Regions from separate parts of the Streptomyces sp. 5-10 genome, predicted to be linked through region 1. Evidence: riboswitches for the same ligand, from Rfam matches in the RefSeq annotation. Region 1 holds a riboswitch; the other holds the start of a gene.
What was found. A riboswitch is a leader RNA that binds a small molecule or an ion and turns the genes downstream of it on or off. The one in region 1 is predicted to bind thiamine pyrophosphate.

Region 1 (15,092 bases):
GCGGGCTACCGCCAGGTCGTGGTGCCCGAGCAGACGGCGGCGGAGGCGGCCCTGGTGCCGGGCGTCTCGGTGCTGGGCGTACGGAGCCTGCGCCAGCTGATCGCGGTGCTGACGGACGAGCCGGTGCCCGAGGAGGAGGAACCCCAGGAGCTGGGCCGCCCCGACCCGATGCTGGCGGGGCTCACCGTGCCCGGCGCCGGCATGGGCACCGGCATCGCCGCCGTGCCGGGGGCCGGGGCGGGGCGGCCCGATCTGGCCGAGGTCGCCGGGCAGCGGGCCGCGCGCATCGCCCTGGAGGTCGCGGCCGCGGGCGGGCACCACCTCTTCCTGAGCGGCCCTCCAGGCGCCGGGAAGACCATGCTGGCCGAGCGGCTGCCCGGGCTGCTGCCGCCGCTCACCCAGCAGGAGGCCCTGGAGGTCACGGCGGTCCACTCGGTCGCCGGGGTCCTCCCGCCGGGGCAGCCCCTGGTGGAGACCCCGCCGTACTGCGCCCCGCACCACTCGGCCACCATGGCCGCGCTCGTCGGCGGGGGCAACGGCCTGCCGAGACCCGGCGCGGTCTCGCTCGCCCACCGTGGAGTGCTCTTCCTGGACGAGGCCCCCGAGTTCAGCGGGAAGGCGCTGGACGCCCTGCGGCAGCCCCTGGAGTCGGGGCATGTGGTGGTGGCCCGGTCCGCCGGGATGATGCGGATGCCGGCGCGCTTCCTGCTGATGCTGGCGGCCAACCCCTGCCCCTGTGGGCGCCACGGTCTGATCGGCGACGTCTGCGAGTGTTCGCCCGCCACGGTCCGCCGCTATCAGGCACGGCTGTCCGGACCGCTGCTGGACCGGGTGGACCTGCGGGTCCGCGTCGAGGCGGTGAGCCGGACCGAGCTCACCGGGGCGCGTGCCGGGGCCGAGAGCAGCGCCTCCGTCGCGGCCCGGATCCGGGAGGCCCGGGAGCGGTCCGCCGCCCGGCTCCACGGCACCCCCTGGCGGCTGAACAGCGAGGTGCCGGGCCATGAGCTGCGCACCCGCTGGCAGCCGTTCCCCGGTGCGCTGCGCGAGGCCGAGCGCGATATGGAGCGCGGGCTGCTCACCGCCCGGGGGCTCGACCGGGTGCTGAGGGTCGCCTGGACCGTCGCCGACCTGGCCGGGCACGACCGGCCCATGGCGCCGGACATCGCCCAGGCGCTGCAGCTGCGCACCGGGGTCAGCCGCGGGGTGCCGGTCCCGGCGGGGGAGTGCTGATGCCGACTCCTTCGGCGGGCGGCCGCGGCGCCGTCCCCGCACTGTTCTCCGAGCCCGGGCAGGGGCGCGGGCAGGGGCAGGGCGGCTGGGACGAGGGACAAGGGCGCCCGGAGGGGCGGGGCGTTCCGGACGCAGGGCAGGGGCTGCCCGAGCGATGGGGCGTCCCGGATGAGAGGGGCACCCCGGACGAGGGTCGGGGGCTCCCCGAGCGGCGGGCCACCCCGGACGAGGGGCAGGAGCTCGCTGAGCGGCGGGCCACCCCGGACGAGGAGCGGCTGGCGCGGGCGGCGCTCACCCGGCTCGTGGAGCCCGGGGACGAGACGGTGGGGCGTTGGCTGCGCCATATGGGGCCGGTGGCGCTGTGGCGGGCGCTCACCGGGAAGGGCAAGCCCCCGCCCGGGGCCACCGGGGAGCGGCTGGCCGGATGCGCCCTCCGGGCGGCCGGGGTGGACCCGGTCGCCGACCTCGCGCTGATCGCCCGGCGCGGTGGACGGTTCATCTGCCCCGGGGACCTGGACTGGCCCGGCCAGCTCGACGATCTCGGTGACGCTCGCCCGGTCGGGTTATGGGTGCGCGGCCGGGCCGACCTGCGGATGTGGGCGCTGCGCTCGGTCGCCGTGGTGGGCGCGCGGGCGTGCAGCGACTACGGCGCGCATGTCGCGGCGTCCCTCGGCACCGGGCTCGCCGAGCGGGGCTGGGTGGTCGTCTCCGGGGCGGCCCACGGCGTGGACGGCGCGGCTCACCGAGGGTCGCTCGCCGCGGGTGGGGCCACCATCGCGGTGCTCGCCTCCGGTGTGGACGTCCCCTATCCGCGAGCGCACTCCGAGTTGATCGAGCGCATCGCCGAACAGGGCCTGGTGCTGGCCGAGTTGCCACCCGGAGCGCATCCGACACGCCACAGATTCGTGCTCCGCAACCGGGTCATCGCCGCCCTCACCCGCGGCACGGTCGTGGTCGAGGCCCAGTACCGCAGCGGATCGCTGGTCACCGCGCGCCGGGCACAACAGCTCGGGCGGTCCACCATGGGGGTGCCCGGACCGGTGACCAGCGGGCTCTCGGCCGGGGTGCACGAACTGCTGCGCGGCGAGGCCGTCCTGGTCACCGATGCCGCCGAAGTCGCCGAGCTCATCGGCGGCATCGGAGACCTCGCCCCGGAGCGGCGGGGGCCGCTGGTCGAGCGGGACCTGCTCCATCCCGTGACGGCACGGGTGCTGGAAGCGTTGTCGGCACGGGGCGGCAACCACCTGCGGGACGTGGCCCGGGAATCCGGGACCGGCTGCGACGAGGCCCTGGGCCGGCTCCATGAACTGCTCGCCCTGGGCTTCGTCGAACGTCATGGCGATCGATGGGAGTTGGTCCCGGCCCCGCGCCGGAGCGACGGCGCACGGCGAGGCGATCCCCCGAATCGGGGCAATCGGGTGAAAGGGTTGAGGCGATGACCGTATCCGCACACCGCCGAGCCGACGCCGTTCGCATACCGCGACGCCTTAGTCACGCTACGCTCACAAGGTTTCCGGCGGAAGCGTACGTCCTCACCCATGTCATGGCAGAACGGCTCAAGGCGACGAATGCCCCAGCACATCTCCGGGTCTGACAGCGCGGCGCCGCCCGCGGCCCGCGGCGCGGTGCACCCTGCCGCGCCCTCATCGCTCGACGAGCTGTGGCGGTCGTACAAGACCACGGGCGACGGCCGGCTGCGGGAGCAGCTGATCCTGCACTACTCACCGCTGGTCAAATATGTGGCCGGCCGGGTCAGCGTCGGGCTGCCCTCCAATGTCGAGCAGGCGGACTTCGTCTCGTCCGGGGTCTTCGGACTCATCGACGCCATCGAGAAGTTCGACCCCGAGCGCGCCATCAAGTTCGAGACCTATGCGATCACCCGGATCCGCGGCGCGATGATCGACGAGCTGCGGGCGCTGGACTGGATCCCACGGTCGGTCCGCCAGAAGGCCCGGGCCGTGGAGCGGGCGTACGCCACGCTGGAGGCCCAGCTGCGCCGCACCCCCTCGGAGGCCGAGGTGGCCGCCGAGATGAGCATCAGCCTCGAGGAACTGCACGGTGTCTTCAGTCAGTTGTCGCTCGCCAATGTGGTCGCCCTGGAGGAGCTGCTGCACGTCGGCGGCGAGGGTGGCGACCGGCTCAGCCTCATGGACACCCTCGAGGACACCGCGGCGGACAACCCGGTCGAGGTGGCCGAGGACCGGGAGCTGCGCCGGCTGCTCGCCCGGGCGATCAACACCCTCCCGGAACGGGAGAAGACCGTGGTCACGCTCTACTACTACGAGGGGCTCACGCTCGCCGAGATCGGCCAGGTGCTCGGCGTCACCGAGAGCCGGGTCAGCCAGATCCACACCAAATCGGTGCTCCAGCTGCGGGCGAAACTCGCCGACGTCGGGCGCTGAATCGTCCCTCCGGCATCGCCCTCCGGGCGGCCTCTTCCGTAAAGTGGTCGGGTGCCCAGGATTCGAGCGGCCTCAGTGGCCGAGCACCGGACGATGCAGCGCGCGGCCCTGCTGGAGGCCGCCCGCACCCTGCTGTCCGAGGGGGGTACGGAGGCGCTGACCTTCCCCGCCCTCGCCGAGCGCACGGGACTCGCACGGTCCTCCGTCTATGAGTACTTCCGCTCCCGCGCCGCCGTGGTCGAGGAGCTGTGCGCCGTGGACTTCCCGGTCTGGGCCGCAGAGGTCGAGGCCGCCATGGAGCGGGCCGACGGGCCCGAGGCGAAGATCGAGGCGTATGTCCGCCGCCAGCTCGCGCTCGTCGGCGACCGTCGGCACCGCGCGGTGGTGGCGATCTCCGCCGGTGAGCTGGATGCGGGCGCGCGGGAGAAGATCCGGGCCGCCCACGGCGGGCTGATCGCCATGGTGGTCGAGGCCCTCGCGGCCCTCGGGCATGAGCAGCCCCGGCTCTCGGCCGTACTCCTCCAGGGCGTCGTGGACGCCGCGGTCCGGCGCATCGAGCTCGGCGCGGCCGAGGACCCCGACCGGATCACCGAGGCGGCCGCCGCCATGGCCCTGCGCGGCGTCCGGGGCTGACCGCCCGGCCCTTCCACTGCCCCCGGCGGGCGCACGCGAGATGCGGCCCGGACGGCCGGGCGACCCGGACCGACCCGGGCGACCCAGCCGGATCCGGGCCCAGAGGGATGCCGCCACCAGCGCCGCGGCCGTCGGCAGCCGGGTGTCCCCGGCAGGGGAGGCGAGCGCGGAGACCGTGGGCGCGTCGCGCACCCCGAACACCGGAAGCAGCCGGGACGGCCCGCCCCGCAGCATCGACGGCGGCAGCAGTGACAGCGGATCGAGATAGCGGTCCGCGCGCCGCAGCCCCCAGTGCAGGCAGCCCGGCCGGCAGTGGAAGGGGCCCGGCGCCACCACGCCGACCACCTGCCCGGCGGTCACCCGCTCCCCCTTGGTCACCGTGGCGCGCACCGGTTCGTAGGTGGTGCGCAGGGGAGGGGAGCCGGGCCCGGACACCTCTATCACCAGCACACCACGGCCCGCGACCGGGCCCACGAAGCTCACCCGCCCCGGGCCCGCTGCCCGGACCCGCTCGCCCGGGCGCACCGCGAGGTCGACCCCGCGGTGCCCCGCCGCCCAGGGCGCCGGAGGCGGCCGCCAGCCCCTCAGCACGGCAGGCCGCACCGCGCCCGGAGCACCGTCGACCGGCCACGACCGCTCCCCGCTCGGTCTCGACCGTCCCTCGCCCGGTCTCGTCCCCGGCTCCGGCTCCGCACGCGGAGTAGGCGCCGCGCGCGGATCCGCCGCCGCGGCCCGTGCCGCCGGAAGAGGTAACGCCACAGGAGGCGCCGTCGGCACCGACAGCACCGACAGCACGAGAATCACCAGGGCAAGAGCCCGCCCCACCACAAGCCTTCGCATGCCCCCACGATGGCCCGGCGGCCCGAAACGGGTGGATCATGGACGGAATCGGGGGACTACTCACTGGTTGTGGATAACGCCGTCACCCGGCACCGTACCGGTCCCGTACACTTCTTATGGCGATCCGGGTCACCGGATCGACTTCGCACGCCCCGCCACCGGTGCTCCGATCGCGCATCGGTCAGCTCGGTGGCCGCGCCCCTCGGTCCTCGGACGACCCCCGAAAGGGCCCCGTCCGTGGCAGGCGCGCCGGGACGTCAGGAGCGGCGGCCGCCCGGCCGCTGTGGAACCGAGTACCTCAAGGAGTACGGCCATGGCCGTCGTCACGATGCGGGAGCTGCTGGAGAGCGGCGTCCACTTCGGGCACCAGACCCGCCGCTGGAACCCGAAGATGAAGCGCTTCATCTTCACCGAGCGCAACGGCATCTACATCATCGACCTGCTCCAGTCGCTGTCGTACATCGACCGCGCCTACGAGTTCGTCAAGGAGACCGTCGCCCACGGCGGCTCCATCATGTTCGTCGGCACCAAGAAGCAGGCGCAGGAGGCCATCGCCGAGCAGGCGACCCGCGTCGGCATGCCGTACGTCAACCAGCGCTGGCTGGGCGGCATGCTCACCAACTTCTCGACCGTCTACAAGCGCCTGCAGCGCCTGAAGGAGCTCGAGCAGATCGACTTCGAGGATGTGGCCGCCTCCGGCCTCACCAAGAAGGAGCTCCTGGTCCTCTCCCGCGAGAAGGCCAAGCTGGAGAAGACCCTCGGCGGTATCCGCGAGATGCAGAAGGTGCCGAGCGCCGTCTGGATCGTGGACACCAAGAAGGAGCACATCGCCGTCGGTGAGGCGCGCAAGCTCCGGATCCCGGTCGTCGCGATCCTCGACACCAACTGCGACCCGGACGAGGTCGACTACAAGATCCCGGGCAACGACGATGCGATCCGCTCCGTCACCCTGCTCACCCGGGTGATCGCCGACGCCGTCGCCGAGGGCCTCATCGCCCGTTCCGGTGTCGCCACCGGTGACGAGAAGGCCGACAAGGCCGCTGGCGAGCCGCTCGCCGAGTGGGAGCGCGACCTGCTCGAGGGCGAGAAGAAGGCCGACGAGGCCGAGGCCAAGCCGGCCGAGGCCGCCGCGGACAAGCCCGCCGAGGACGCCAAGCCGACCGAGGACGCCAAGCCGGCCGAGGCCCCCGCCGCGGGCACCGAGCAGGGCTGACCACTCAGACGTCACTCAGACGGTGTATGACGGCGGGGGACGGTGCCGGTGGCGCCGCCCCCGCCGTTCACCCGTAGAGCTTTCGACTTTCGAGAAGAGATTCACAGATCATGGCGAACTTCACCGCCGCTGACGTCAAGAAGCTCCGTGAGCTGACCGGCGCCGGCATGATGGACTGCAAGAAGGCGCTGGACGAGGCCGAGGGCAACGTCGACAAGGCCGTCGAGGTCCTGCGCGTCAAGGGCCAGAAGGGCGTGGCCAAGCGTGAGGGCCGCAGCGCCGAGAACGGTGCCGTCGTCTCCCTCATCGCGGACGACAAGTCCTCCGGCGTGCTGGTCGAGCTGAAGTGCGAGACCGACTTCGTGGCCAAGGGCGACAAGTTCGTGGGCCTCGCCGACGCCATCGCCGCCCACGTCGCCAAGACCTCCCCGGCCGACCTGGAGGCCCTGCTGGCCTCCGAGATCGAGGCGGGCAAGACCGTTCAGGCGTTCGTCGACGAGGCCAACGCGACCCTCGGCGAGAAGATCGTCCTGGACCGCTTCGCGCAGTTCTCCGGCGGCTTCGTCGCGGCGTACATGCACCGCACCAGCCCTGACCTGCCGCCGCAGGTCGGCGTCCTGGTCGAGCTGGACAAGGAAGACGCCACGGTCGCCAAGGACGTCGCGCAGCACATCGCCGCCTTCGCCCCGAAGTTCCTCACCCGCGACGAGATCCCGGCCGAGACGGTCGAGAACGAGCGCCGGGTCGCCGAGGCCACCGCCCGCGAGGAGGGCAAGCCCGAGGGCGCCCTGCCGAAGATCATCGAGGGTCGCGTCACCGGCTTCTTCAAGGAGAACGTGCTGGTGGACCAGCCGTTCGCCAAGGACAACAAGAAGTCCGTCCAGAAGGTCCTGGACGAGGCCGGTGTCTCGCTCAAGCGCTTCGCCCGTTTCCGCGTCGGCGTCTGAGCCGAGCAGCGAATGACCGGCGACCCCGATAGGGTCGTAGGCAGCCAACCGTCGACCGGTCGGCCGCAGATGTGACGAGGAGGCCATTGCCGCAGAGGTCGTAACAGGACCCGTCCGGCAGTGGCCTTCTTCGTATGTGCACGAGGAGATCTCCAATGAATCACGGCGCGGACGCCAAACAGGCCGCCGATGACAAGAAGGCGCACGGCGCGGCCCAACACGGTCGCTTCCTGCTGAAGCTGTCCGGCGAGGCGTTCGCCGGAGGCGGGGGACTCGGTGTCGACCCCGATGTCGTGCACGCCATCGCGCGCGAGGTCGCCGCCGTGGTCAGGGACGGTGCCGAGATCGCCATCGTCATCGGCGGCGGTAACTTCTTCCGCGGTGCGGAACTGCAGCAGCGCGGTATGGACCGGGCCCGCTCGGACTACATGGGCATGCTCGGAACCGTCATGAACTGTCTCGCCCTCCAGGACTTCCTGGAAAAGGAGGGCATCGACTCCCGCGTCCAGACCGCCATCACCATGGGCCAGGTCGCGGAGCCGTACATTCCGCTGCGTGCGGTGCGCCATCTGGAGAAGGGGCGTGTGGTCATCTTCGGCGCGGGTATGGGTATGCCGTACTTCTCCACGGACACCACCGCGGCCCAGCGAGCGCTGGAGATCGACGCGCAGGCCCTGCTCATGGGCAAGAACGGCGTGGACGGGGTCTATGACTCCGACCCCGCCCGCAACCCCGACGCGGTGAAGTTCGACGCCCTGGAGTACGGCGAGGTGATCACCCGGGACCTCAAGGTCGCCGACGCCACCGCGATCACCCTCTGCCGGGACAACAAGCTGCCCATCCTCGTCTTCGAGCTCCTGGCCGAAGGAAATATCGCGCGTGCGGTGAAGGGTGAGAAGATCGGCACGCTTGTGAGCGACCAGGGCTCCCGGGCCTGACGGCTCGAACGGGGGATGGACAACGGCCTGCCGGTCGGACACCGTGCAGGAGAAGACGCACGCAGGGGCGAGGCTCTGCTTACTGATAACACCAGGAGCAAGTGGTGATCGAAGAGATCCTCCTCGAGGCCGAGGAGAAGATGGAGAAAGCCGTTGTGGTCGCCAAGGAGGACTTCGCCGCGATCCGCACCGGGCGTGCGCACCCGGCGATGTTCAACAAGATCGTGGCGGACTACTACGGTGCGCTGACGCCGATCAATCAGCTGGCGTCGTTCTCGGTGCCGGAGCCGCGGATGGCCGTGGTCACGCCGTTCGACAAGACCGCGCTCCGCAACATCGAGCAGGCGATCCGGGACTCCGACCTGGGCGTCAACCCGAGCAATGACGGCAACATCATCCGTGTGGTGTTCCCCGAGCTCACCGAGCAGCGCCGCAAGGAGTTCATCAAGGTCGCCAAGGGCAAGGGCGAGGACGCGAAGATCTCGATCCGCAGCGTCCGCCGCAAGGCCAAGGAGTCCATCGACAAGCTGATCAAGGACGGCGAGGTCGGCGAGGACGAGGGGCGCCGCGCGGAGAAGGAGCTCGACGACACCACGGCGAAGTATGTCGCGCAGGTGGATGAGCTGCTCAAGCACAAGGAAGCCGAGCTGCTCGAGGTCTGATGAACGACTCTTCCTGGGGGGCCCAACCAAGCGCCGGACTCCGGGGACCGGGCGGTCAGGGCACCTCCCCCGGCTATGGCTGGGAGGTGCCCACTTCTTCGGCGGGTCCCGCGCACGAGGTGGGTGAGGCGGCGCAAACTCGCCCCATGCCCACCGTGCCCCACGCAGGCGGCGACTCCGGCGAGGCCGCCGACCGTGACCGGGGGGCCGCTCGGCTGAGCGGCCCCCTCTTCCGCGACGAGCGGGAGCCGCAGCCCGGACCCCGGCAGCCCGCCGGGCGCCGGCCGACGCCCCCCGACCCCGCGCCCGACCCGGCCTCCGCCGACGGCACGCGCGGCGCCGACGACGGGCAGGGCAAGAAGAGCGCGGGCCGGAATCTGCGCGCCGCGATAGGGGTGGGCGTCGGCCTCGGCGTGATCATCCTGGCCTCGCTCTTCATCTACAAGCCCGTGTTCGTCGGCGTGGTGGCGGTCGCGGTGGTGGTCGGGCTCTGGGAGCTGACCTCGCGGCTCACCGAGCGCAAGGACATCCGGGTCCCCCTGGTGCCGCTCGCCGTCGGCGGGGTCGCCATGGTCGTCGCGGGCTATGTGCGCGGTGCCCAGGGCGCGGTGGTGGCGGTCGCCCTTACGGCGCTCGCGGTGCTGGTCTGGCGGATGACCGAGCCGCCCGACAACTACCTCAGGGATGTCACCGCGGGCGTCTTCGCCGCCTTCTACGTACCGTTTCTGGCCACTTTCGTGGCGCTCATGCTCGACACCGACGACGGCCCGTGGCGGGTCCTGACCTTCCTGCTGCTGACCGTGGTCAGCGACACAGGGGCGTACGCGGTGGGCTGGCGCTTCGGCAAGCATCCACTGGCCCCGCGCATCAGCCCCGGCAAGACCCGCGAGGGGCTGCTGGGCGCGGTGACCTTCGCGATGGCCGCGGGCGCGCTGTGCATGCAGTTCCTCATCGACGACGGCGTCTGGTGGCAGGGTTTGCTGCTCGGCCTCGCCGCCGCGGTCAGCGCGACCCTCGGCGACCTCGGCGAGTCCATGATCAAGCGCGACCTCGGCATCAAGGACATGGGCAAGCTGCTGCCCGGCCACGGCGGGATCATGGACCGGCTCGACTCGCTGCTGCCCACCGCGCCGGTGGTGTGGCTGCTGCTGGTGATCTTCGTGGGCGGCGGCTGACCACGCCCGCCCACGGGCCCCGCGCCACTCCCGGCGCGGGGCCCTTCGTACGTCTGCGACACTGGGTGAACCATGCCTAAGCCCGGAGAACTCACCTTCGTCGCGCCGCGTGGGGCCAAGAAGCCCCCGCGGCATCTTGCCGACCTCACGCCCGCCGAGCGCCGGGAGGCCGTCGCCGCCCTCGGGGAGAAGCCCTTCCGGGCAGGTCAGGTGTCGCGTCACTACTTCGCGCGCTACGTCGACGACCCCGCTCAGTGGAGCGACATCCCGGCCGCCGCGCGCGAGAAGCTGGCCGCCGGGCTGCTGCCGGATCTGATGAGCGTGGTGCGGCACATCAGCTGTGACGACGACACCACGCGCAAGACGCTGTGGCGGCTGTTCGACGGCACGCTCGTGGAGTCCGTCCTGATGCGCTACCCGGACCGGGTCACCATGTGCATCAGCTCGCAGGCGGGCTGCGGGATGAACTGCCCGTTCTGCGCCACCGGGCAGGCGGGGCTGGACCGCAATCTGTCCACCGCCGAGATCGTGCACCAGATCGTCGACGGGATGCGGGCCCTCCGGGACGGTGAGATCCCCGGTGGCCCGGCCCGGCTGTCCAACATCGTCTTCATGGGCATGGGCGAGCCGCTGGCCAACTACAACCGCGTCGTCGGCGCCATCCGCCGGCTCACCGACCCCGAGCCCGACGGCCTCGGCCTCTCGCAGCGCGGCATCACCGTCTCGACCGTCGGCCTCGTCCCGGCGATGCTGCGGTTCGCCGACGAGGGCTTCAAGTGCCGCCTCGCGGTGTCGCTGCACGCGCCCGACGACGAGCTCCGCGACACCCTCGTGCCGGTCAACACCCGCTGGAAGGTGCGCGAGGTCCTGGACGCCGCATGGGAGTACGCGGAGAAGTCCGGCCGCCGGATCTCCATCGAGTACGCGCTGATCAAGGACATCAACGACCAGGCGTGGCGCGCCGATCTGCTCGGCCGGCTGCTCAAGGGCCACCGGGTGCATGTGAACCTCATCCCGCTCAACCCGACGCCCGGCTCCAAGTGGACGGCGTCCCGGCCCGAGGACGAGAAGGCGTTCGTGGCGGCCCTGGAGGCCCATGGGGTGCCGGTGACCGTCCGGGACACCCGGGGCCAGGAGATCGACGGGGCCTGCGGGCAGCTGGCGGCTTCGGAGCGTTGAGCACCGGCTGATACGGTGCCTGGGCATCGTCGCATCATGCGATCGTCGTAGAAGTGAACATCCGTACAAGTGAACATTCCGACAGGGGAGCGCTCAGAGCGCTGAGAGTGCGGCACGGCCGCAGACCCTCGGACCTGATCCGGGTCATACCGGCGTAGGGAGTCAGCATCACCATGAACAGCCAGCTTCGGCGCGCCATCTCGGCCGCCCTCCTCGGTTCACTGGGCTTGAGCGCGCTCGTCGGCTGCGGCGAGGACACCAAGAGCGGCTCGGACTCCAAGACGGTCACCCTGGTCACGCACGACTCGTTCGCGGCCTCCAAGGCGGTCCTCAAGGAGTTCACCAAGGAGACCGGCTACAAGGTGCGGGTGCAGGCCGGGGGCGACGCCGGAGCCGCCGTCAACCAGGCGATCCTGTCCAAGGGGCACCCCCAGGGCGATGTGTTCTTCGGCGTCGACAACACCCTGCTCTCCCGCGCGCTCGACAACGACCTGTTCACCCCCTACACGGCGAAGGGCCTGGACAAGGTCCCGGCGGCCCTTCAGCTCGACCGGGCCGAGCACCGCGTCACCCCCGTCGACTTCGGCGACATCTGTGTCAACTACGACCGGAAGTACTTCGCCGACAAGAAGCTGACGCCGCCCCGGACGCTGGACGATCTGACCAAGCCCGCCTACAAGAACCTCCTGGTCACCGAGAACGCGGCCACCTCGTCCCCCGGTCTCGGCTTCCTCCTGGCCACGGCCGCGAAGTACGGCGACGACGGCTGGAAGGGCTACTGGAAGAAGCTGCGGGCCAACGGCATCGAGGTCGTCGACGGCTGGGAGCAGGCGTATTACGACCGGTTCTCCGGCTCGGCGGGCGGCGGCAAGGGCGACCGGCCGCTCGTCGTCTCCTACGCGTCCAGCCCGCCCGCCGAGGTGGCCGACGCCAAGAGCAAGCCCGCCAAGGCCCCCACCGGGGTGGCGACGGGCACCTGCTTCCGGCAGGTGGAGTTCGCCGGGCTGCTGAACGGCGCGGGCAACGCCAAGGGCGGCAAGGCGCTGCTGGACTTCCTGCTGAGCAAGCGGTTCCAGGAGGACGTCCCGCTGAACATGTACGTCAACCCGGCGCGCGAGGACGCCAAGCTGCCGGAGCTGTTCACCCGGTACGGGGTCAGGATCGCCGACTCGGCCACCCTGGCGCCGCAGAAGATCGCCAAGAACCGTGAGCCGTGGGTCAAGACATGGTCCTCGCTGGTCCTGTAGAGCCCCGCGAGAACCGTAAGAGGGCCGACGGCCACCGTAAGGCCGATGAGGGCGAGGGCGGGGGCCGCCGCGCGACCGCCCTCCGGCTCGCTCTGATGGCGGTGCCGCTCGCCTTCTTCGCGGTCTTCTTCGCCTATCCCGTGGCCGCCATCGTCACCCGGGGGCTGCGCGTCGACGGGCGGTGGCGGTTCGGCCGGATCGCCGAGGTGGTGACCGATCCGGCGACGCTGGACGTCCTGTGGTTCACCTGCTGGCAGGCGGTCGCTTCGACCGCTCTGACGCTCGCGGTGGCGCTGCCCGGCGCCTATGTCTTCGCCCGCTTCGACTTCCCCGGCAAGGGGCTGCTGCGGGCCGTGGTGACCGTGCCGTTCGTCCTGCCGACCGTCGTCGCCGGATCGGCCTTCCTGGCCCTGCTCGGCCGGGGCGGGCTGCTGGACGAGCTGTGGGGGGTGCGGCTGGACACCTCCGTCTGGGCGATCCTCCTGGCCCATGTCTTCTTCAACTACGCGGTCGTCGTCAGGACCGTGGGCGGGCTGTGGGCCCAGCTCGACCCACGCCAGGAGGAGGCCGCGCGGGTGCTCGGCGCGAGCCGGCTGTCGGCCTGGCGCCGGGTGACGCTGCCCGCGCTGGCCCCCGCCGTGGCCGCCGCCGGGCTGATGGTGTTCCTGTTCACCTTCACCTCCTTCGGCGTGATCCAGATCCTGGGCGGCCCCCGCTACGCCACCCTGGAGGTGGCGATCTACCGGGAGACCGCGCAGCTGCTCGACCTCCCCACGGCCGCGGTGCTGACCCTGGTCCAGTTCGCCGCGGTCGCGGCCGTGTTGGCCCTGCACGCGTGGACCGTGAGGCGCCGGGAGAGCGCCCTGCGGCTGGTCGATCCCGGCCGCACCGCGCGCCGCCCGAAGGGCCCGGCCCAGTGGGCGCTGCTGTGGGGCGTGCTGACCGTGGTCGCGCTGCTGATCGTGACACCGCTCGCGGTGCTGGTGGAGCGCTCGCTGAACGGACCGGACGGCTACGGCTTCACCTACTACGAGGCACTGCGGTCGGCCGCCGACAGCGGGGGCACCTTCTTCGTGGCTCCCATGGAGGCCGTCGGGAACTCCCTGTGGTACGCGGCGGTCGCCACCGTCTTCGCCCTCGTCGTGGGCGGTCTCGCCGCCGCGGCGCTCACCCGTAAGGCGGGCAGGTTGGTACGGGGCTTCGACGCGCTGCTGATGCTGCCGCTGGGCACCTCGGCCGTCACCGTGGGATTCGGGTTCCTGATCGCCCTGGACGCGCCCCCGCTGGATCTGCGCGCCTCCTGGGTCCTGGTGCCGCTCGCCCAGGCCCTGGTGGGCGTGCCCTTCGTCGTACGGACCATGCTGCCGGTGCTGCGGGCGGTGGACCACCGGCTCCGGGAGGCGGCTGCCGTGCTCGGGGCGTCCCCGTGGCGGGTCTGGCGGGAGGTGGACCTGCCGCTGGTCGGACGGGCCGTGGCGGTCGCGGCGGGCTTCGCGTTCGCCGTTTCCCTGGGCGAGTTCGGGGCGACGGTCTTCATCGCGCGCCCCGACCATCCGACCCTCCCGGTGGCCATCGCCCGCTTCCTGGGCCGGGCCGGACAGCTCACCTACGGGCAGGCGATGGCCCTGAGCACGATCCTGATGCTGGTCTGCGCCGGATCGCTGCTGGCGCTCGAGCGCATCCGCACCGACCGTTCGGGAGAGTTCTGAATGACGCTGCTGCGACTGGACGAGGTGAGCGTGAGGTTCGGCCGGCGCGACGCGCTGGACGCCGTGGACCTGGACGTCGCCGAGCACGAGACGGTCTGTGTGCTGGGCCCGAGCGGAAGCGGCAAGTCCACCATGCTGCGCGTGGTGGCCGGGCTGCGGCGCCCCGACGCCGGCCGGGTGTGGCTCGCCGGACGTGACCAGAGCGGGGTGCCCACGCACCGGCGCGGCGTGGGGCTGATGTTCCAGGACCACCAGCTGTTCCCGCAGCGGGACGTGGGCGGCAACGTCGCCTTCGGGCTGCGGATGCGCAAGGTGGGCCGGGCGGAGGCGGACCGCCGGGTCGCCGAACTGCTGGAGCTCGTGGGGCTGCCGGGCGCCCAGCGCCGCCCCGTCGACTCGCTCTCCGGCGGCGAGCAGCAGCGGGTGGCGCTCGCCCGCGCGCTGGCCCCGCGCCCCAAACTGCTGATGCTGGACGAGCCGCTGGGCCAGCTCGACCGGGGGCTGCGCGAGCGGCTGGTGGTGGAGCTGCGCGAGCTCTTCGAACGGCTGGGCACCACCGTCCTCGCGGTCACCCACGACCAGGGGGAGGCGTTCGCGCTCGCGGACCGGGTGGTGGTGATGGAGAACGGCCGGATCGCCCAGACCGGCACCCCGCTGGAGGTGTGGCAGCGGCCCGCCACCGAGTTCGTCGCCCGCTTCCTCGGCTTCGACAATGTGGTCCAGGCGATCGTGCACGGCGAGGTCGCGGACACCGTATGGGGCAAGCTGCCCGTGCCGCCCGGGTCCCGGCCGGGCCCGGGCAGGCTGCTGGTCCGCCCGGCCGGGGTGCGGCTGACGGACCCCGAGGAGGGGCTGTCGTGCACCGTGGCGGCGCGCACCTTCCGCGGCGACCATGTGGCGCTCATTCTGCGGCTGTC
Region 2 (15,092 bases), on a different contig from region 1:
GTGGGGCAGGGCCGGCTGCAGCATCAGCATGCGCTCCACCAGGCGCAGGAACATCGCGGTGGCGCGCAGCAGATCGTCCGCGTCCCGCGGGCTCGCGGCGCCCTGTATCCCCGCCTCGGCGCGGGCCCGGCGCTCGGCGCCGGAGGCGAACAAGGCGCTCCACTCGGCCAGTTCGGGAGCGACCTCGGGCAGCACCTCCCAGGCGCTGCGGATCCGGGCGCGGCGGCGCGCGGTGGACTCGGGGCGGCCGCGCACGGCGAGCACGGCGGCGGCCGTGCGCAGTGCGGCCAGATGCGCGGTCGCAAAGCGCTCGTTGGGGGCCTCGAGCGCGGCGGCCTCCTCCAGGCCCTCATGGGCCTGGGTGAGCAGGGCCGCGGCGGCGGGCGGGGCGGACGCGCGGCGCAGCACGGGGTGGACATCGCTCGCGGGGCCGGTCAACGAGGGGGCAGGGGCGGCGGCACGGTGCCGGCGCGCTGCGGCGGTACTGGCCATGACGAACCTCCTGTCGTCGCGTGGCGGCCACTCGTGTGGTAAAGCGACCGCCGTATGGGGCCATCGTGGGGCACACCACTGACAATCGGCCCTGACCAGCGCGAACACCCCCGGTGTCACGCCCTGCCCCGCCATGCCTCATACTGGTTTTTGCACTGACCAGTCAGTTCAAAAATCAAGGAAGTGATCTGTGTGGGGGGCACCCCAGAAGCGGAGACCGGGGCGGCGGTGACGGCCGAGGGGCTCGGCGTCAGGGGGTCGCACGGCTGGGCGTTCCGCGGTGCCGACATCGCCGCCGACCCGGGTGCGCTGATCGCCGTCGAGGGCCCGTCAGGCTCCGGCCGCACCTCCCTGCTGCTCACGCTCACCGGCCGGATGCGCCCCACCGAGGGACACGGCGGTGTCGGTGGCTTCCGAGTGCCCCAACAGATGGCGCGTATACGCCGGATCAGCGCGCTCGCGCATGTGCCGGGCGTCGCCGAGCTCGACCCGGTGCTCACGGTCGCCGAGCACCTGCGCGAGCGGGCCCTGCTGCGGCGCCGGTTCGCCGACTCCCCGCGCGGGCTGCTGCGCCCGCGCCGGGAGCGGGCCGCCGCGTCCCGGGCCGCGATCGACGCCGCCCTTACGGCCGCCGGGCTGGACCTCGACACGCTGCCCAAGGGGCCGCGTACGGCCGTACGGGACCTGGAGCGGCTGGAGGCGCTGCGGCTGTCGATCGCGCTCGCGCTCATCGCCCGGCCGCGGCTGCTGGCCGTCGACGACGCCGATCTGAAGCTCTCGGACGCCGACCGCGAGCGGGCCTGGGCGCTGCTGCGGGAGATCGCGGAGGGCGGCACCACGGTCCTCGCGGTGTGCAGCCAGGCCCCGGCCGACGCGGTCGTGGTCCGCACCGCGTGCACCGCCGCCGCCGAGAACGGCGAGGAGGCCCGCCGGGCCCAGAAGGCCGACGCGCCCGCCGCCGACGGACACGAACCCGACGAGAACGAGGAGGGGTCGGCGGATGCGCTCGCCGAAACTCGCCGCGCTTGAGCTGAAGCGGTTCGGGAGGGGCAGGCTGCCGCGCGCGGCGCTCGCCGCCCTGCTCCTGCTGCCGCTGCTCTACGGCGCGCTGTACCTGTGGTCCTTCTGGGATCCGTACGGCAAGCTGAACAAGATCCCGGTCGCCCTCGTCAACTCGGACACCGGCGCCACCGTGAAGGGCAAACACCTCGCCGCTGGCGACGACATCACCGACAAGCTGCTCGACAGCGAGACCTTCGACTGGCACCCCACGAGCGCCGCCGAGGCCCGTAAGGGCGTCGCCGACGGCACGTACTACCTCTCGCTGACCGTTCCCCCGGACTTCAGCCGGCAGATCGCCTCCAGCTCCGGCGAGTCCCCGGAAACCGGTGCCCTCAAGGTGCGCACCAACGACGCCAACAACTACATCGTCGGCCAGATCTCCCGCTCGGTCTTCTCCGAGGTGCGCGCCGCGGCCTCCACCAAGGCGTCCCGCGGCTTCTACGACAACATCTTCATCTCCTTCGCCGACATCCACGGCGAGACGGAGAAGGCCGCCAAGAGCGCCGACAAGCTCGGTCAGGGCATCGGCAGGGCCAAGAAGGGCGCGGACGACCTCGCGAAGGGGCTGGCCAAGGCCAAGGAGGGCAGCCGCGATCTGAAGTCCGGGCTCGGCACGCTCTACAAGGGCTCCGGGACGCTCGAGACCGGCGCGGGCGGGGTCGCCGACGGCACCCAGTCCCTGTCCGACAAGGTCAACGACGTGGCGGCCAAGGTCCGCCCGTTCCTCAAGGAGCACGGCAAGGAGATCGGGGACATCTCCCAACTGGTCGCCGACGCCTCCCAGAAGGCGTCCGACAACCTCGACACCCTGCCCGAGACGACCTCCACTGCGGCCACCAAGGCCCGTAAGGCCTCCGACGACCTCGCCGCCGACTACCGGACCCGCTGCGAGGGCGCGGTGCCCACCGACCCGGACTGCCCCGCGCTGAAGAAGTCGGTGGCGGCGGCCGACACCGCGGCCGATGTGGCCGAGGACGTCAACAAGCTGGTCCAGGACCACACCGGCCAACTCGACACCCTCGGCGGCCATCTGGACGATCTGCACGACCAGGCGCTCTGGCTCGCGCACAACGCCCCGCACCTGGACACCGACCTCGACTCCGCCGTACAGAAGATCAACACCCTCAACTCCGGGGCGCAGAAGGTCGCCAAGGGCGCCGGAACCCTGCACACCGGGCTGAGCACCGCCAAGACCGGCGCCTCCGACCTCGACAGTGGCGTCGGTAAGGCACGCGGCGGCGCGGACACCCTGGGCGGCGGGATGTACCGGCTCGTGGACGGCTCCGGGAAGCTCTCGGGCGGTCTGCACGACGGCGCCGCCAAGATCCCCCACTACGGCAAGCAGGACCGGGACGCCCGTACGGAGGTGATGTCGGATCCGGTGCGGCTGGTCAACCAGGCGTTGCACAAGGCGCCCAACTACGGCACGGGCTTCGCCCCGTACTTCATCCCGCTCTCCCTGTGGGTCGGCGCGATGGTGGCCTACATGCTGATCCAGCCGCTCAACGGGCGCGCGCTCGCGGCGGGCGCCTCCTCCTGGCGGATCGCGTTCGCGGGCTGGCTGCCGGTCGCCGCGATCGGTGTGCTGCAGACGCTGGCCCTGATGGCGGTGTTGCACTGGGCGATCGGGCTCGAGATGGTGCGGGCCGCGGGCACACTCGGCTTCCTGATGCTGGTGACGGCCTGTTTCGCGGCGATCGTGCAGTGGCTGAACGCCCGCTTCGGACCGGCCGGCCGGATCCTGGTGCTGGCCCTGCTGATGCTCCAGCTGACCTCGGCGGGCGGCACCTATCCGGTGCAGACCAGTCCGCGCTTCTTCAACGCCATCCACCCCTTCCTGCCGATGAGCTACGTGGTGGACGGGCTGCGCCGGCTGATCACCGGCGGCGGACTCGGCCCGGTGTGGCTGGCCTGTGGGGTGCTCCTCGGATTCACCGCGGCCGCCCTGGCGCTCACCGCGTGGTCGGCGCGGCGCCGGCAGGTGTGGACGGTGGACCGGCTGCACCCGGAGCTGAGTCTGTGAGCGGGATAACATCGACAACGGGCAGAATCGGCGCCATGGACAGCAGCAGCACGCGCCGCCAGGCCACCCGGCAGAAACTCTTCGAGGCAGCGGTCACCCTCATCGCGGAACAGGGCTTCTCCTCCACCACCGTGGACGAGATCGCCGAGCGGGCCGGGGTGGCCAAGGGCACGGTCTACTACAACTTCGCCAGCAAGACCGTGCTCTTCGAGGAGCTGCTGCGGCACGGCATCGAGCTGCTGACCGCCTCGCTCCAGACCGCCGCCGACGAGAACGCCGAGCGCGGCGGCAGCCATGTGGACGCGCTGGACGCCATGGTCCGGGCCGGGCTCGACTTCATCTCCCGCTATCCGTCGCTGACCCAGCTGTACGTGGCCGAGCTGTGGCGCACCAACCGTGCCTGGCAGTCCACGTTGATGATGGTCCGGCAGCGGGCCATAGCGGTGATCGAGACCGAGCTGCGGGCCGGGGTGGCCGCGCATGAGCTCAGCGAGGACATCGACATCCCGCTGACGGCGTCGGCGTTGTTCGGGATGGTGCTGGTGGCCGCGCTGGACTGGCAGTCCTATCAGCCGGAGCGGTCGCTGGAGGATGTGCACGCGGCGCTGTCACGGCTGCTTCAGGGCCGCGTCGGCGGGACCGTGGCCTCCGGATAGGAGCCGTAGCCTCCGGATAGGAGCCATGGCCTCCGGATGGCCAAGCGGGCGAAACAGCCCTGGAGGAAAGCAGAAGGCGCTGTTCCGGCAGATCGACCTTCCTCGACCTGACCGGAACAGCGCCTCCCCCCGTAACTCCCCCGTACTTCCCCCGTTGGAGGCTCCTGGTCCGGAGACTCCCGGTGACTCCCACCTTTCGTCCGGGCCCGCGCCTTCCGCCGCCCCGTGCCGGCGGTGCGACGCGCGGCCCTTCCGTGTGCTCCACTCTCTCGTCCGCGCAGATGGCGGCCCATCCGCGCGGCTACTCATCTCCCCGGCTGAGTACGCGTACTCAGCCCTGCGCGTTCGTCCCCAGGCACGGTGACCCGGCTGTCGGTGGGGGCGGATAAAGTCACGGTCATGGCACGGATTGTGGTGATCGGCTCCGGGATGGGCGCCATGGCGGCGGCCGCCCGGCTGGCCGTGGCGGGCCACCGGGTGGTGGTGTACGAGCGCGGGCGCACCCATGGCGGCGGGGTCGGCCGCTTCGAGCGGGACGGCTTCCGCTTCGACACGGGCCCGGGGCTGCTGCATCTGCCCGCCGTCCACCGGGATCTGTTCGTGAAGACAGGCAAGCAGACCCTGGAACAGAGCGTGGAGCTCGTCCAGGTCGACCCGGCGAGCCGGCACCTCTTCGCCGACGGCACGGACGTCCGGCTGCCCAACGCCTCGCGGGCCGGGGTGCTCCAGGCGCTGGACGGCGCCTTCGGCGCGGGCGCGGGCGAGCGCTGGAGCGATCTGGTCAACCGGGCGCGCGAGGTGTGGGACGCCACCCGAAGACCGCTCCTGGAGGAGCCGCTGCGCGCCGACTGGCGGGTCCTGGGCCGCGACCCCTATCCGGCCGCGCCCGTGCGGCGCGGACGGTTCGGCGGCCTGTTCCGCCGGGGCGGCGCCGCCGGGCCGCCCACGCTCGCCGAGGTGGCCCGCCGTGAGCTGAGGGATCCGCGCGCCGTGGCCCTCCTGGAGAGCCATGCGCTGGCGCACGGCCTGGACCCGCGCTCCGCCCCCGCCGCGGCCACCGTGCTGCCCTATGTCGAGCAGACGTTCGGCACCTGGTATGTGCGCGGGGGGATGCGGGCGCTCGCCGATGCCCTCCATGAGCGCTGCCGTCAGCGGAAGGTGGAGTTCCACTTCGAGGCCGAGGTCACCGGCATCGTGGAGAAGGACGGCCGCGCGGCGGGTGTGGAGCTGGCCGACGGCACCGTCGCGGAGGCCGACGCCGTGGTCTCCGGCATCGACCCCGCCCTGCTGCCCCCGCTGCTCGGCGGGCAGCGGCCCTGGCGGGAGGGGGACGTGCGGCCGGAGCCCGGAGCGGGCGGCGGCACACCGGGGCGGCTGACCGTCCTTCTGGCCCTGCGCGGCGCCCGCCCCGAGGACACCGCGCACCGCACCGTGGTCCACGCCCCGGACCGGGACGCGGAGTTGGCCGCCGTCTTCGGCGACGGCCAGGGGCTCCGCGAGCCCTGCCCCCGCCCCACGGTGACCGTGCTGCGCCCGGACGACCCCACGGTGCGCCCGGACGCGGAGCACGAGGCCGTCACCCTTACCGCCGTCGTCGCCCCGCACGGCCCGGTGGACTGGACGGACACCGCGGCGGCGGAGCGGGACGCCCAGCGGCTGATCACGGCCGCCGAGGCCGCGATACCGGATCTGCGGGACCGGCTGCTGTGGCATGAGGTCCGCACCCCCGCCGACACCGCGGCGGAGACGGGCGCCCGGGGCGGCGGCGTTCCGGGCCCGGTGCTCGCCGGGGCGGACGGCGCGTTTCTGCGGCCCGCCAACGTCACCCGGATACCGGGCCTGTATCTGGCGGGCGGCTGGGCCCACCCGGGTGGCGGGCTTGCCCACGCGGGGATGTCGGGCGCGCTGGTGGCCGGGCTGATCGTCGAGGGCGGGGACTGGCGCGGCTCCCAGTAGCGCGGGCCCCAGCGGCGCGTCCCCGTCCGTGGCGCGGGGCGTCCCCGTCGTGGCGCGGGGCCCGGGAAACGAGTGGCGCGGGCTCCGGAAACGCGCGGGTGGGTGCCGCTCCCGGGAGCGGCACCCACCTGTCGGCGGAGCTCAGTAGCGGTACTGCTCGTCGAAGTCCTGCGGGTAGCCCTGGTTCTGGCCCTGGTGCTGCTGCTGGTACGGGTACGCCTGCTGGTCCGCCGGGGGCGCGGCGTCGCCCTCGCGCTGCTGCGGCACCCAGGGCCCGCCGGACTGTGTCACGTCGTACGCCGGGTCCGGCGAGGCGTAGCCGGCCTCGGCCGCCCAGTGGTCGCCGCCGCCGTAGGTCCCGCCGTACGGATCCTGCTGGCCGTAGGCCGCGTACTGCTCGGCGTACTGCTGCTGGCCGTACGCCTGCTGGTCGTACGTCTGCTGGTCGTAGGGCTGGGCCTGGGGCTGGGCGCCGCCGTACGGGTCCTGGCCGTAGGCCGCGTACGCCTCGTTCCCGTAGCCGTACTGCCCGGCCTGGCCCGCCTGGTCCGCGTAGACGTCCTGGCCGTAGTTGTGGCCCTGCCCCTGGCTGTGGTCCTGCTGCGCGCCGTAGCCGCCGTACGTCTCGTACGCGCTGTAGCCGTCCGCCGCCGCGCCGCTGTACGCGCCCGAGGCCGGGGTGAAGGGGGACGGCTCATCGTAGACGCCGTACTCACCGGTGTCGTCGGGCATCGGCTGCGGCTGGTAGGTGGGCGGATCCGGCTGGTACGTGGGCGGCTCCGGCCGCGCCGCCGGGACCGCCTCCAGGTCGGAGACCTCGAGGATCGGCTCCTTGTCCGCGTCGTCCGGCCGGGTGCTCTTCCCCTCGCGCCCGAGCAGCCCCGGCAGCCCGCCGCTCAGCGCCCAGCCCGCGGCGAAACCGCGCCGGAAGGAGAGCGTCACATACGTCTGGCCGACCGCGAAGGCGATCGCGCCCGCCCCGATCACCGGAACCGACGGGATCAGCACACCGACGACCACGCCCAGGAAGCCGACGAAGGCCAGCAGCCGCCAGCGGAGCCGCGCCTTGTACTGCAGGAGGACCTCTCCCAGCAGCCACAGCGCGACGACGCCGAAAGCGATGTAGAGGACCGTCCAGCCCATGCCCGCCCCTCTCAATGCGGCCGCCCGTCGGCTGCCGTCATCAGGACCGCTGATGCAGTCCCAGATTCTCGTAGATTTCCAGCGTCGCCGTGGAGTGGTTCAGGGTAATGAAGTGCAGCCCGGGGATCTCCTCGGCCATCAACCGCGCGCACAGCTTCGTGGCGTAGTCGATCCCGATCGAGCGTACAGCCGCCGGGTCGTCCTTCACCGCCAGGATCCGCTCGGCCAGTTCGGGCGGGAACGCCGCGTTGCTGAGCTGCGCGAACCGCTCGATCTGCTTGACGTTCGTGACCGGCATGATCTCAGGGATGATCGGTGTCGTACAGCCCGCCGCGGCGACCCGGTCGCGCAGCCGCAGATAGTCCTCGGGATAGAAGAACATCTGCGTGATGGCGAAGTCGGCACCCGCGCGGCACTTGTCGATGAAGTGACGGATGTCGGTGTCCCAGTCCGTCGAGCGGGGGTGCATCTCGGGGAACGCGGCCACGCCGACACAGAAGTCGCCGGACTCCTTGATCAGCCGGACCAGATCGGCGGCGTAGGTGAGACCGTCGGGGTGCTGGACCCACTCCCCCATGGGATCGCCGGGCGGGTCGCCGCGCAGGGCCAGCATGTTCCGGATCCCGGCGCCGGCGTACTGCCCGATGATGTTGCGCAGCTCGGCCCGGGAGTGGTTGACGGCGGTCAGATGGGCGACGGGGGTGAGCGTGGTGTCCGTCGCGATGCGCTCGGTGGCACGCACGGTGCCCTCGCGGGAGGAACCACCTGCTCCGTAGGTCACGGAGACGAAGGTGGGCGAGACGGCTTCCAGCCTGCGGATGGCGTTCCACAGCGTCTGCTCGCCCTTTGCCGTTTTGGGGGCGAAGAATTCGAAGGAATACGACTGCTCGCCCGACGCGAGCAGATCGCGCACGGTTCGGGCGCGATCGGTCCTGGTGGAAGCGGTGCCTAGGGCCATGTGTGCAGGCTATCCACCCGGCCCGGCTACGCCCACCCGACCTCGGAGATATGGGGGTTTTGCCAGCTTCCTGTCCGCAGTGCGGACAGTTCCGTACGCCCTCGACCGGCGGGCGGGCCGGGCCGGGCCGGGCCGGATGAAAGGTAGGTGAAGCGCAGGTGAAAAGCCGGGCCAGGGTAGGGGGCGGGCCCCGGTCAAGCTGGATGCCGGTCGGGTCGGGCCCTGTCCTGGTCGGGTCGGGCCTGGTCGGGCCCTGTCCTGGTCGGGCCGGGTCGGGCCAGGCAAGGCCTGGTCGGGCCGGGCCCCGGGCTGGCCCCACCCCGGCCGGGTCGTACCCCGGTCACGCCGCCGCGCGGACCCGCTTCGCCAGCTCAGCCGTCGCCCCCGCCGGGTCGTCGGCGGCCGTGATGGCCCGGACCACGACGATGCGGCGGGCGCCCGCATCCAGGACCTGGTCCAGGTTGGAGGCGTCGATTCCGCCAATGGCGAACCACGGCCGCTCCGTGCCCAGCGCGGCGGCGTAGCGCACCAGGGACAGCCCCGGGGCGGGGCGGCCCGGCTTGGTGGGGGTGGGCCAGCAGGGGCCGGTGCAGAAATAGTCCACACCGGGCTGGACGGCCGCCGCGTCCACCTCCGCCTCCGCATGGGTGGAGCGCCCGATCAGCACGTCCTCGCCGAGGATCGCGCGCGCCGCGGGCACCGGCAGGTCGCCCTGGCCCAGATGGAGCACATCCGAGCCGATGGCGTGCGCGACATCGGCCCGGTCGTTGACGGCCAGCAGCTTGCCGTGCCGGCGGCAGGCGTCCGCGAAGACCTGGAGGTGCTCCAGCTCCTCGGCCGCCTCCATCTCCTTCTCCCGCAGCTGGACGATGTCCACCCCCGCCCCCAGGACGGCGTCCAGGAACTCCGGCAGGTCGCCCTGGCGCTTCCGGGCGTCGGTGCACAGATAGAGGCGGGCGTCGGCCAGCCGCTCGCGAGCGGTGGCGGCGGCGGTGGCTGCGGTGGACATGGGTTCCCCCCGGAGGGTCGGGCGGCGTACGGGCCGAGGATGGAACCCGGCCCGTACGCCAGGTGCGATCTGTTCGATCAGGTGTTGCGATCAGGTGCGGTGACGGCGTCAGACCGCAGGCGTGTCGACCGCGGGTCAGGACGGCGTCGAACGCGCGGGTTCGGTCCGCGAGAGTCCGGCCGACGAGGGCGTCAGACGGCGAGGGCCTGAGCTCGCCGCTTCACTTCCGTGCCACGATTCTCGCTCAGCGCCCGTGCCGGGGTGCCGGGCAGGCTCGGGTCGGGGGTGAAGAGCCACTCCAGCATCTCTTCGTCACTGAAGCCGTCGTCCTTCAGAAGCGTCAAGGTCCCCACGAGGCCCTTGACGACCTTTCCGTCACCGATGAACTCCTCGGGCACCTGAAGCACCCTGTTCTCGCCACGGCGCACGGCGATCAGGTGGCCCTCCTTGACCAGCTGCCGGACGCGCGTCACCTCGACCCCCAGCCGTTCGGCGACGTCGGGGAGGGTGAGCCAGGCGGGGACGAGAGCATCGATCTTTGCGTCAATCTCGGTCACGGAACAAGCCTGCCATCTGGGACTGACAGTCGGTAGCCGGGCGCCCGCCGCGCGGGCCGCCCGCCCGGCCCCGGGCGCCCCGGCCGGTCGGCCGATCGGCGGTCGGCCGACCGGTCAGAGGACGGCCGACTTCAGCGGCACCGAGGGGTCCTCGGCCCGCGTCCGGTCCAGCCGGGCGCCGCGCTCGATCAGCTTGCGCCCCTGGGCCAGATCGCGCGGACGGCCGACGGCCAGCAGGGCGACCAGGGCGCCCTCGCGCAGCCAGCACACCGACCAGGCTGCCCCGGCCGGATCGCCGCGCCAGACCAGCTCGTCGGCCTCCGAGTGGTGCCCGGCGTACTGCACGAAGCGCCCGAACTGCTCGGACCAGAAGTACGGCACCGGGTCGTAGACCACACCGGGGAAGTGGGCGGCCGTCCGGCCCCCGACCACGTTGGCGGCGACGGTGCGCGGCCCCTGGAGCGCGTTGTCCCAGTGGTGCACCAGCAGCCGCGTTCCGTAGCGGGCGGACGGGAAGGAGGCGCAGTCGCCGACCGCGTAGACGTCCGGCGCGGAGGTGCGCAGCCGGTCGTCGGCGGCGACGGACCGGTCCTCGGCCAGCTCCACGCCGGAGCCCGCGAGCCAGTCCGTGGTCGGCCGGGCCCCGATGCCGACGACCACCGCGCTCGCGCGCAGCCGGGTGCCGTCGCCGAGGAGCAACCCGCTCTCGTCGACGGAGGCCACTCGGGCGCCCGTGACCAGGCGGGCCCCGTAATCCGCGTACCAGGCCGCCATGGGGGCCGCGACTTCGGCCGGGAGCGCGCCCGCCAGCGGCCGGTCCGCGGCCTCGACGACGGTCACGGCGCAGCCCGCCTCGCGCGCGGCCGTGGCGAACTCCGCGCCGATCCAGCCCGCCCCCACGACCGCGATCTCGCGCTGCCGGGCGAGCACCGGGCGCAGCCGCTCGGCGTCGTCCAGCGTGCGCAGCAGATGGACGCCGGGCTCTTCTTCGCTGCCCGGCAGCGGGATCGGCTCGGCGCCGGTGGCGATCACCAGGACGTCGTACGGGAGCTGGCCGGTCGCGGTCTCGACGAGCCGCTTGTCCGGGCGCAGGCCGGTGACCTGGACGCCGAGCCGTAGCCCGATGCCGAGTCCGGCGAAGTCCACGTCGAGCGTCGAGCCCTCGGCCTTTCCGAGCAGTACGGCCTTGGACAGCGGGGGCCGGTCGTAGGGCTGATGGCGCTCCGCGCCCAGCAGGACGATCTCCCCGGTCCAGCCCTGTTCGCGCAGCGCGACGGCGGTTTGCACCCCCGCCATGCCCGCTCCGACGATCACCACGCGCTGTCCGCCGCCGTTCGAGGACGGCTTCGTCGTCGTCTCATCGCTCACACGATCACTGTATTGCGGCTGGTGGGGCGGACTGGAGAGCGGCTTGCGAGAGGTCGGACACAGAGTGGGGGCGGGCGGGGGGCGGGTGCGGGTTGTGGGGGCCTCCGGCGGTGAGCCCCCACCCCGCCCCTCCCCGAAACGAGGGGGCTGCGCCCCCTCGCACCCCCGCCGGGGCGGGGGTGCGACGCGGGGGTGGTGGGGGGAACGCGCCGGAGGCTGAGGTCGGACACGCCGGAAGGACTGGGCCAGACGCGCCGGGGGCCGGGGCCGAGACGCGGGGGCTGGGGCGGACACGCCAGAGGGCTGAAGTCGGACACCCCGGGGGCAGGGGTAGACACGCCGGAGGCTGGAGCGGGACGCGCCGGGGGCCGGGGGCGACGCGCCCGAAGGGCTGTGGGCGGACACACGGGGGCTGGATCGGGAACCGCCGGGGGCCAGGGGGCGACACACCGGAAGGGCTCACACGGGGGGCTGAGACGACACACCGGAAGGGGGCGGGGCGGACACACGGGGGCTGGATCGGGAACCGCCGGGGGCCAGGGGGCGACACACCGGAAGGGCTCACACGGGGGGCTGAGACGACACACCGGAAGGGCTCACACGGGGGGCTGAGACGACACACCGGAAGGGCTCACACGGGGGCTCAGACGACACACCGGAAGGGCTCGGGCCGGACACACGGGAGCTGGATCGGGAACCGCCGGGGACCGGGGGGCGACACGCCAGAAGGGCTCACACGGGGGCTGAGACGACACACCGGAAGGGGGCGGGTCGGACGCACGGGGGCTGGATGGGGAACCGCCGGGGGCTGGGGTGTCTGGTTTATGGCCGCTCTTTCGGGCGATTCGGGGCACGTACTAGGGTGGCGGGACAGAGCACTCGCGGGAGCCCGGGCGTACCGGGCTGAGAGGGAGGCTGGAACGGCCTCCGACCGTACGAACCTGATCCGGGTCATGCCGGCGAAGGGAGGGGCAGCGTGTCCACGCACGCACCAGGTCATGACGATGGACCTCACACATCAGGCGGGCCGCCACCCGGCGGACGCTACGACGCCCTCGTCATCGGGGGCGGCATCATCGGGCTGGTCACCGCCTGGCGGGCGGCACAGCGCGGGTTGCGTACCGCGCTCGTCGACCCGGCGCCCGGCGGCGGAGCCGCCTGGGTCGCGGCCGGGATGCTGGCGGCCGTCACCGAGTTGCACTACGGCGAGCAGACCCTGCTCGGCCTCAACATGGCCTCCGCCCGCCGCTATCCGGACTTCGTGGCCGAGCTCGAGGAGGCCAGCGGCCAGGACGTGGGCCATCGCGCGTGCGGCACCCTCGCCGTCGCGTTCGACGCCGACGACCGCGCCCATCTGCGTGAGCTCCACACCTTCCAGCAGGGGCTCGGGCTGGAGTCCGAGTGGCTGACGGGGCGTGAGTGCCGCCGTCTGGAGCCGATGCTCTCGCCGGGCGTGCACGGCGGGCTGCGCGTCGCCGGTGACCACCAGGTGGATCCGCGGCGGCTGACGGCGGCGCTGCTCACCGCCTGCGAGCGGGCCGGGGTCGCCTTCCACCGCGACCGCGCGGAGCGGCTGCTGCTGGACGGCGACCGCGCCACCGGGGTCGAGCTGACCGGGGGTACGCGCCTGGCCGCCGAGCGGACCGTACTGGCCGCGGGCAGCCTCAGCGGACGGCTCGCGGGCGTCCCCGAGGACGTCCTGCCGCCCGTACGGCCCGTCAAGGGGCAGGTGGTGCGGCTGTCGGTGCCCGAGCGGTACGCGCCGTTCCTCTCCCGGACCGTACGGGCCGTGGTGCGCGGCGGGCCGGTCTACCTGGTGCCGCGCGAGAACGGCGAGCTGGTCATCGGCGCGACCAGCGAGGAGCTGGGCTGGGACACCACGGTCACCGCGGGCGGGGTGTACGAACTGCTGCGGGACGCCCATGAGGTGGTGCCCGGCATCACCGAACTGCCGCTGGTGGAGACGTGCGCCGGGCTGCGCCCCGGCTCACCCGACAACGCCCCGCTGCTCGGCCCGACCGCGCTGCCGGGGCTGTTGCTGGCCACCGGCCACTTCCGCAACGGCGTACTCCTCACCCCGATCACGGGCGACGTCATGGCCGAGGCCCTGATCAGCGGTCAACTCCCCCCGGAGGCCCAGCCGTTCACCCCCCAGCGCTTCACGGCCCCACCGAACACCGGGCCAGCCCCGGCCGCCACGCCCTCGCCCGGGTCGGCAGCGCCCTCTCCCGGTGCCCCTGGCGCCGCGCACTCCCCAGCACAGGAGCAGCACACATGACCGTCTCCGTCAACGGCGAGCCCCGCGAGGTGCCCGAGGGCACCACGCTCGACCGGCTCGTCGCGACCCTCACCCAGGCGCCCTCGGGTGTCGCCGCCGCCGTCAACGAGACGGTCGTCCCGCGCACCCAGTGGTCCGCGACCTCGCTCGGCGACGGCGATCGTGTCGAGGTCCTCACCGCGGTCCAAGGAGGCTGATCCCACTCATGGCTCCCACCACGACCACCACAAGCACCACAGCCGTCACCGCCGCCCCCGGCGCCACGACGGCCCCCGGCGCCGCCGACCGGGCGTCGCTCGCCGCGCCCGATCCGCTCACCATCGCCGGGACCGACTTCGGCTCCCGGCTGATCATGGGCACGGGCGGCGCGCCCAGTCTGGAGATCCTGGAGCGTTCGCTACTGGCCTCGGGCACCGAGCTGACGACCGTCGCGATGCGGCGGCTCGACCCCACGGTGCAGGGGTCGGTGCTCTCCGTGCTCGACCGGCACGGGATCCGCCCGCTGCCCAACACCGCCGGGTGTTTCACCGCCGGTGAGGCCGTCCTGACCGCCCGCCTCGCCCGGGAGGCCCTGGGCACGGACTGGGTGAAGCTGGAGGTGGTCGCCGACGAGCGCACCCTGCTCCCGGATCCGATCGAGCTGCTGGACGCCGCCGAGACCCTGGTGGACGACGGGTTCACGGTCCTGCCGTACACCAACGACGATCCGATCCTGGCCCGGAAGCTGGAGGACGTCGGCTGCGCCGCGATCATGCCGCTCGGCTCCCCGATCGGCTCCGGGCTCGGCATCCGCAATCCGCACAACTTCCAGCTGATCACCGAGCGCGCCACCGTGCCGGTGATTCTGGACGCGGGCGCGGGCACGGCGTCGGACGCCGCGCTGGCCATGGAGCTGGGGTGCGCGGCGGTGATGCTCGCCTCGGCCGTCACCCGGGCCCAGGAGCCGGAGCTGATGGCGGGGGCGATGCGGCACGCGGTGGAGGCGGGCCGGCTGGCCCACCGGGCGGGCCGGATCCCGCGCCGCCACTTCGCCGAGGCGTCGAGCCCGGCCGAGGGCCTGGCCGCCCTGGACCCCGAGCGCCCGGCCTTCGGCTAGGTTCGGTTCAGGGCTCTCGGCGAGGTCCTGAGCCTTCGGCCAAGCGCTCCGCTGGAAGTGCCGCGATGCGTCGTCGGCCGTCTGCGGCGCCATCGTGGCTGGTCGCGCCCGCGCGGCGGAGCCGCACATCGACACAGCCCCGCGCCCCATCGGGGCGCTGCCGAACGCGCTGCCGAACCACAGCGGACTTCCTCCGACCTGCTGAGGCCCTGGGTCCTTCGGCCAGCCGGTGTCCGGGCCCGGGTCCGGTGTCCGGGCCCGCGCCCAGGTCCGGGCCCCGCGGGGCCCTACCGTGGAGGGAGGAGGGAGCAGCCCACAGCCCGGAGGTGGTCGACGTGACCGTGACCGTGGACGACCGGATCGAGCGCGAGGTGTACGTACCGGCGCCGATCGACCGGGTGTGGCGGGTGCTGACGACGCCCGAGCACATCCGCGCCTGGTACGCCCCCGGCGGCTGCGAGATCGATCCGCACCCCGGCGGGCGGCTCCGGTTC

Region 2: another riboswitch for thiamine pyrophosphate. It lies ahead of thiO (glycine oxidase ThiO); the one in region 1 lies ahead of IEJ02_RS38635 (thiamine ABC transporter substrate-binding protein).

Annotation. Positions count from the first base shown of each region.
Region 1 covers NZ_JACVYG010000053.1:8,429-23,520, reverse strand. The annotation lists gene IEJ02_RS38690 (YifB family Mg chelatase-like AAA ATPase) at 1-1,230, shown strand, start outside; gene dprA (DNA-processing protein DprA) at 1,230-2,669, shown strand; gene whiG (RNA polymerase sigma factor WhiG) at 2,799-3,632, shown strand; gene IEJ02_RS38675 (TetR/AcrR family transcriptional regulator) at 3,726-4,265, shown strand; partial or broken gene IEJ02_RS38670 (murein hydrolase activator EnvC family protein) at 4,581-5,105, opposite strand; gene rpsB (30S ribosomal protein S2) at 5,419-6,318, shown strand; gene tsf (translation elongation factor Ts) at 6,429-7,265, shown strand; gene pyrH (UMP kinase) at 7,421-8,203, shown strand; gene frr (ribosome recycling factor) at 8,308-8,865, shown strand; gene IEJ02_RS38645 (phosphatidate cytidylyltransferase) at 8,865-10,040, shown strand; gene rlmN (dual-specificity RNA methyltransferase RlmN) at 10,113-11,219, shown strand; TPP riboswitch at 11,293-11,397, shown strand; gene IEJ02_RS38635 (thiamine ABC transporter substrate-binding protein) at 11,393-12,466, shown strand; gene IEJ02_RS38630 (ABC transporter permease) at 12,562-14,175, shown strand; gene IEJ02_RS38625 (ABC transporter ATP-binding protein) at 14,176-15,092, shown strand, end outside.
Region 2 covers NZ_JACVYG010000028.1:69,912-85,003, reverse strand. The annotation lists gene IEJ02_RS27655 (SAV_6107 family HEPN domain-containing protein) at 1-492, opposite strand, end outside; gene IEJ02_RS27650 (ATP-binding cassette domain-containing protein) at 685-1,521, shown strand; gene IEJ02_RS27645 (YhgE/Pip family protein) at 1,493-3,577, shown strand; gene IEJ02_RS27640 (TetR/AcrR family transcriptional regulator) at 3,613-4,233, shown strand; gene IEJ02_RS27635 (phytoene desaturase family protein) at 4,633-6,189, shown strand; gene IEJ02_RS27630 (hypothetical protein) at 6,331-7,332, opposite strand; gene metF (methylenetetrahydrofolate reductase [NAD(P)H]) at 7,373-8,290, opposite strand; gene thiE (thiamine phosphate synthase) at 8,631-9,299, opposite strand; gene IEJ02_RS27615 (Rv2175c family DNA-binding protein) at 9,491-9,856, opposite strand; gene IEJ02_RS27610 (NAD(P)/FAD-dependent oxidoreductase) at 9,971-11,152, opposite strand; TPP riboswitch at 12,096-12,209, shown strand; gene thiO (glycine oxidase ThiO) at 12,285-13,502, shown strand; gene thiS (sulfur carrier protein ThiS) at 13,499-13,699, shown strand; gene IEJ02_RS27595 (thiazole synthase) at 13,855-14,598, shown strand; gene IEJ02_RS50470 (SRPBCC domain-containing protein) at 14,934-15,092, shown strand, end outside.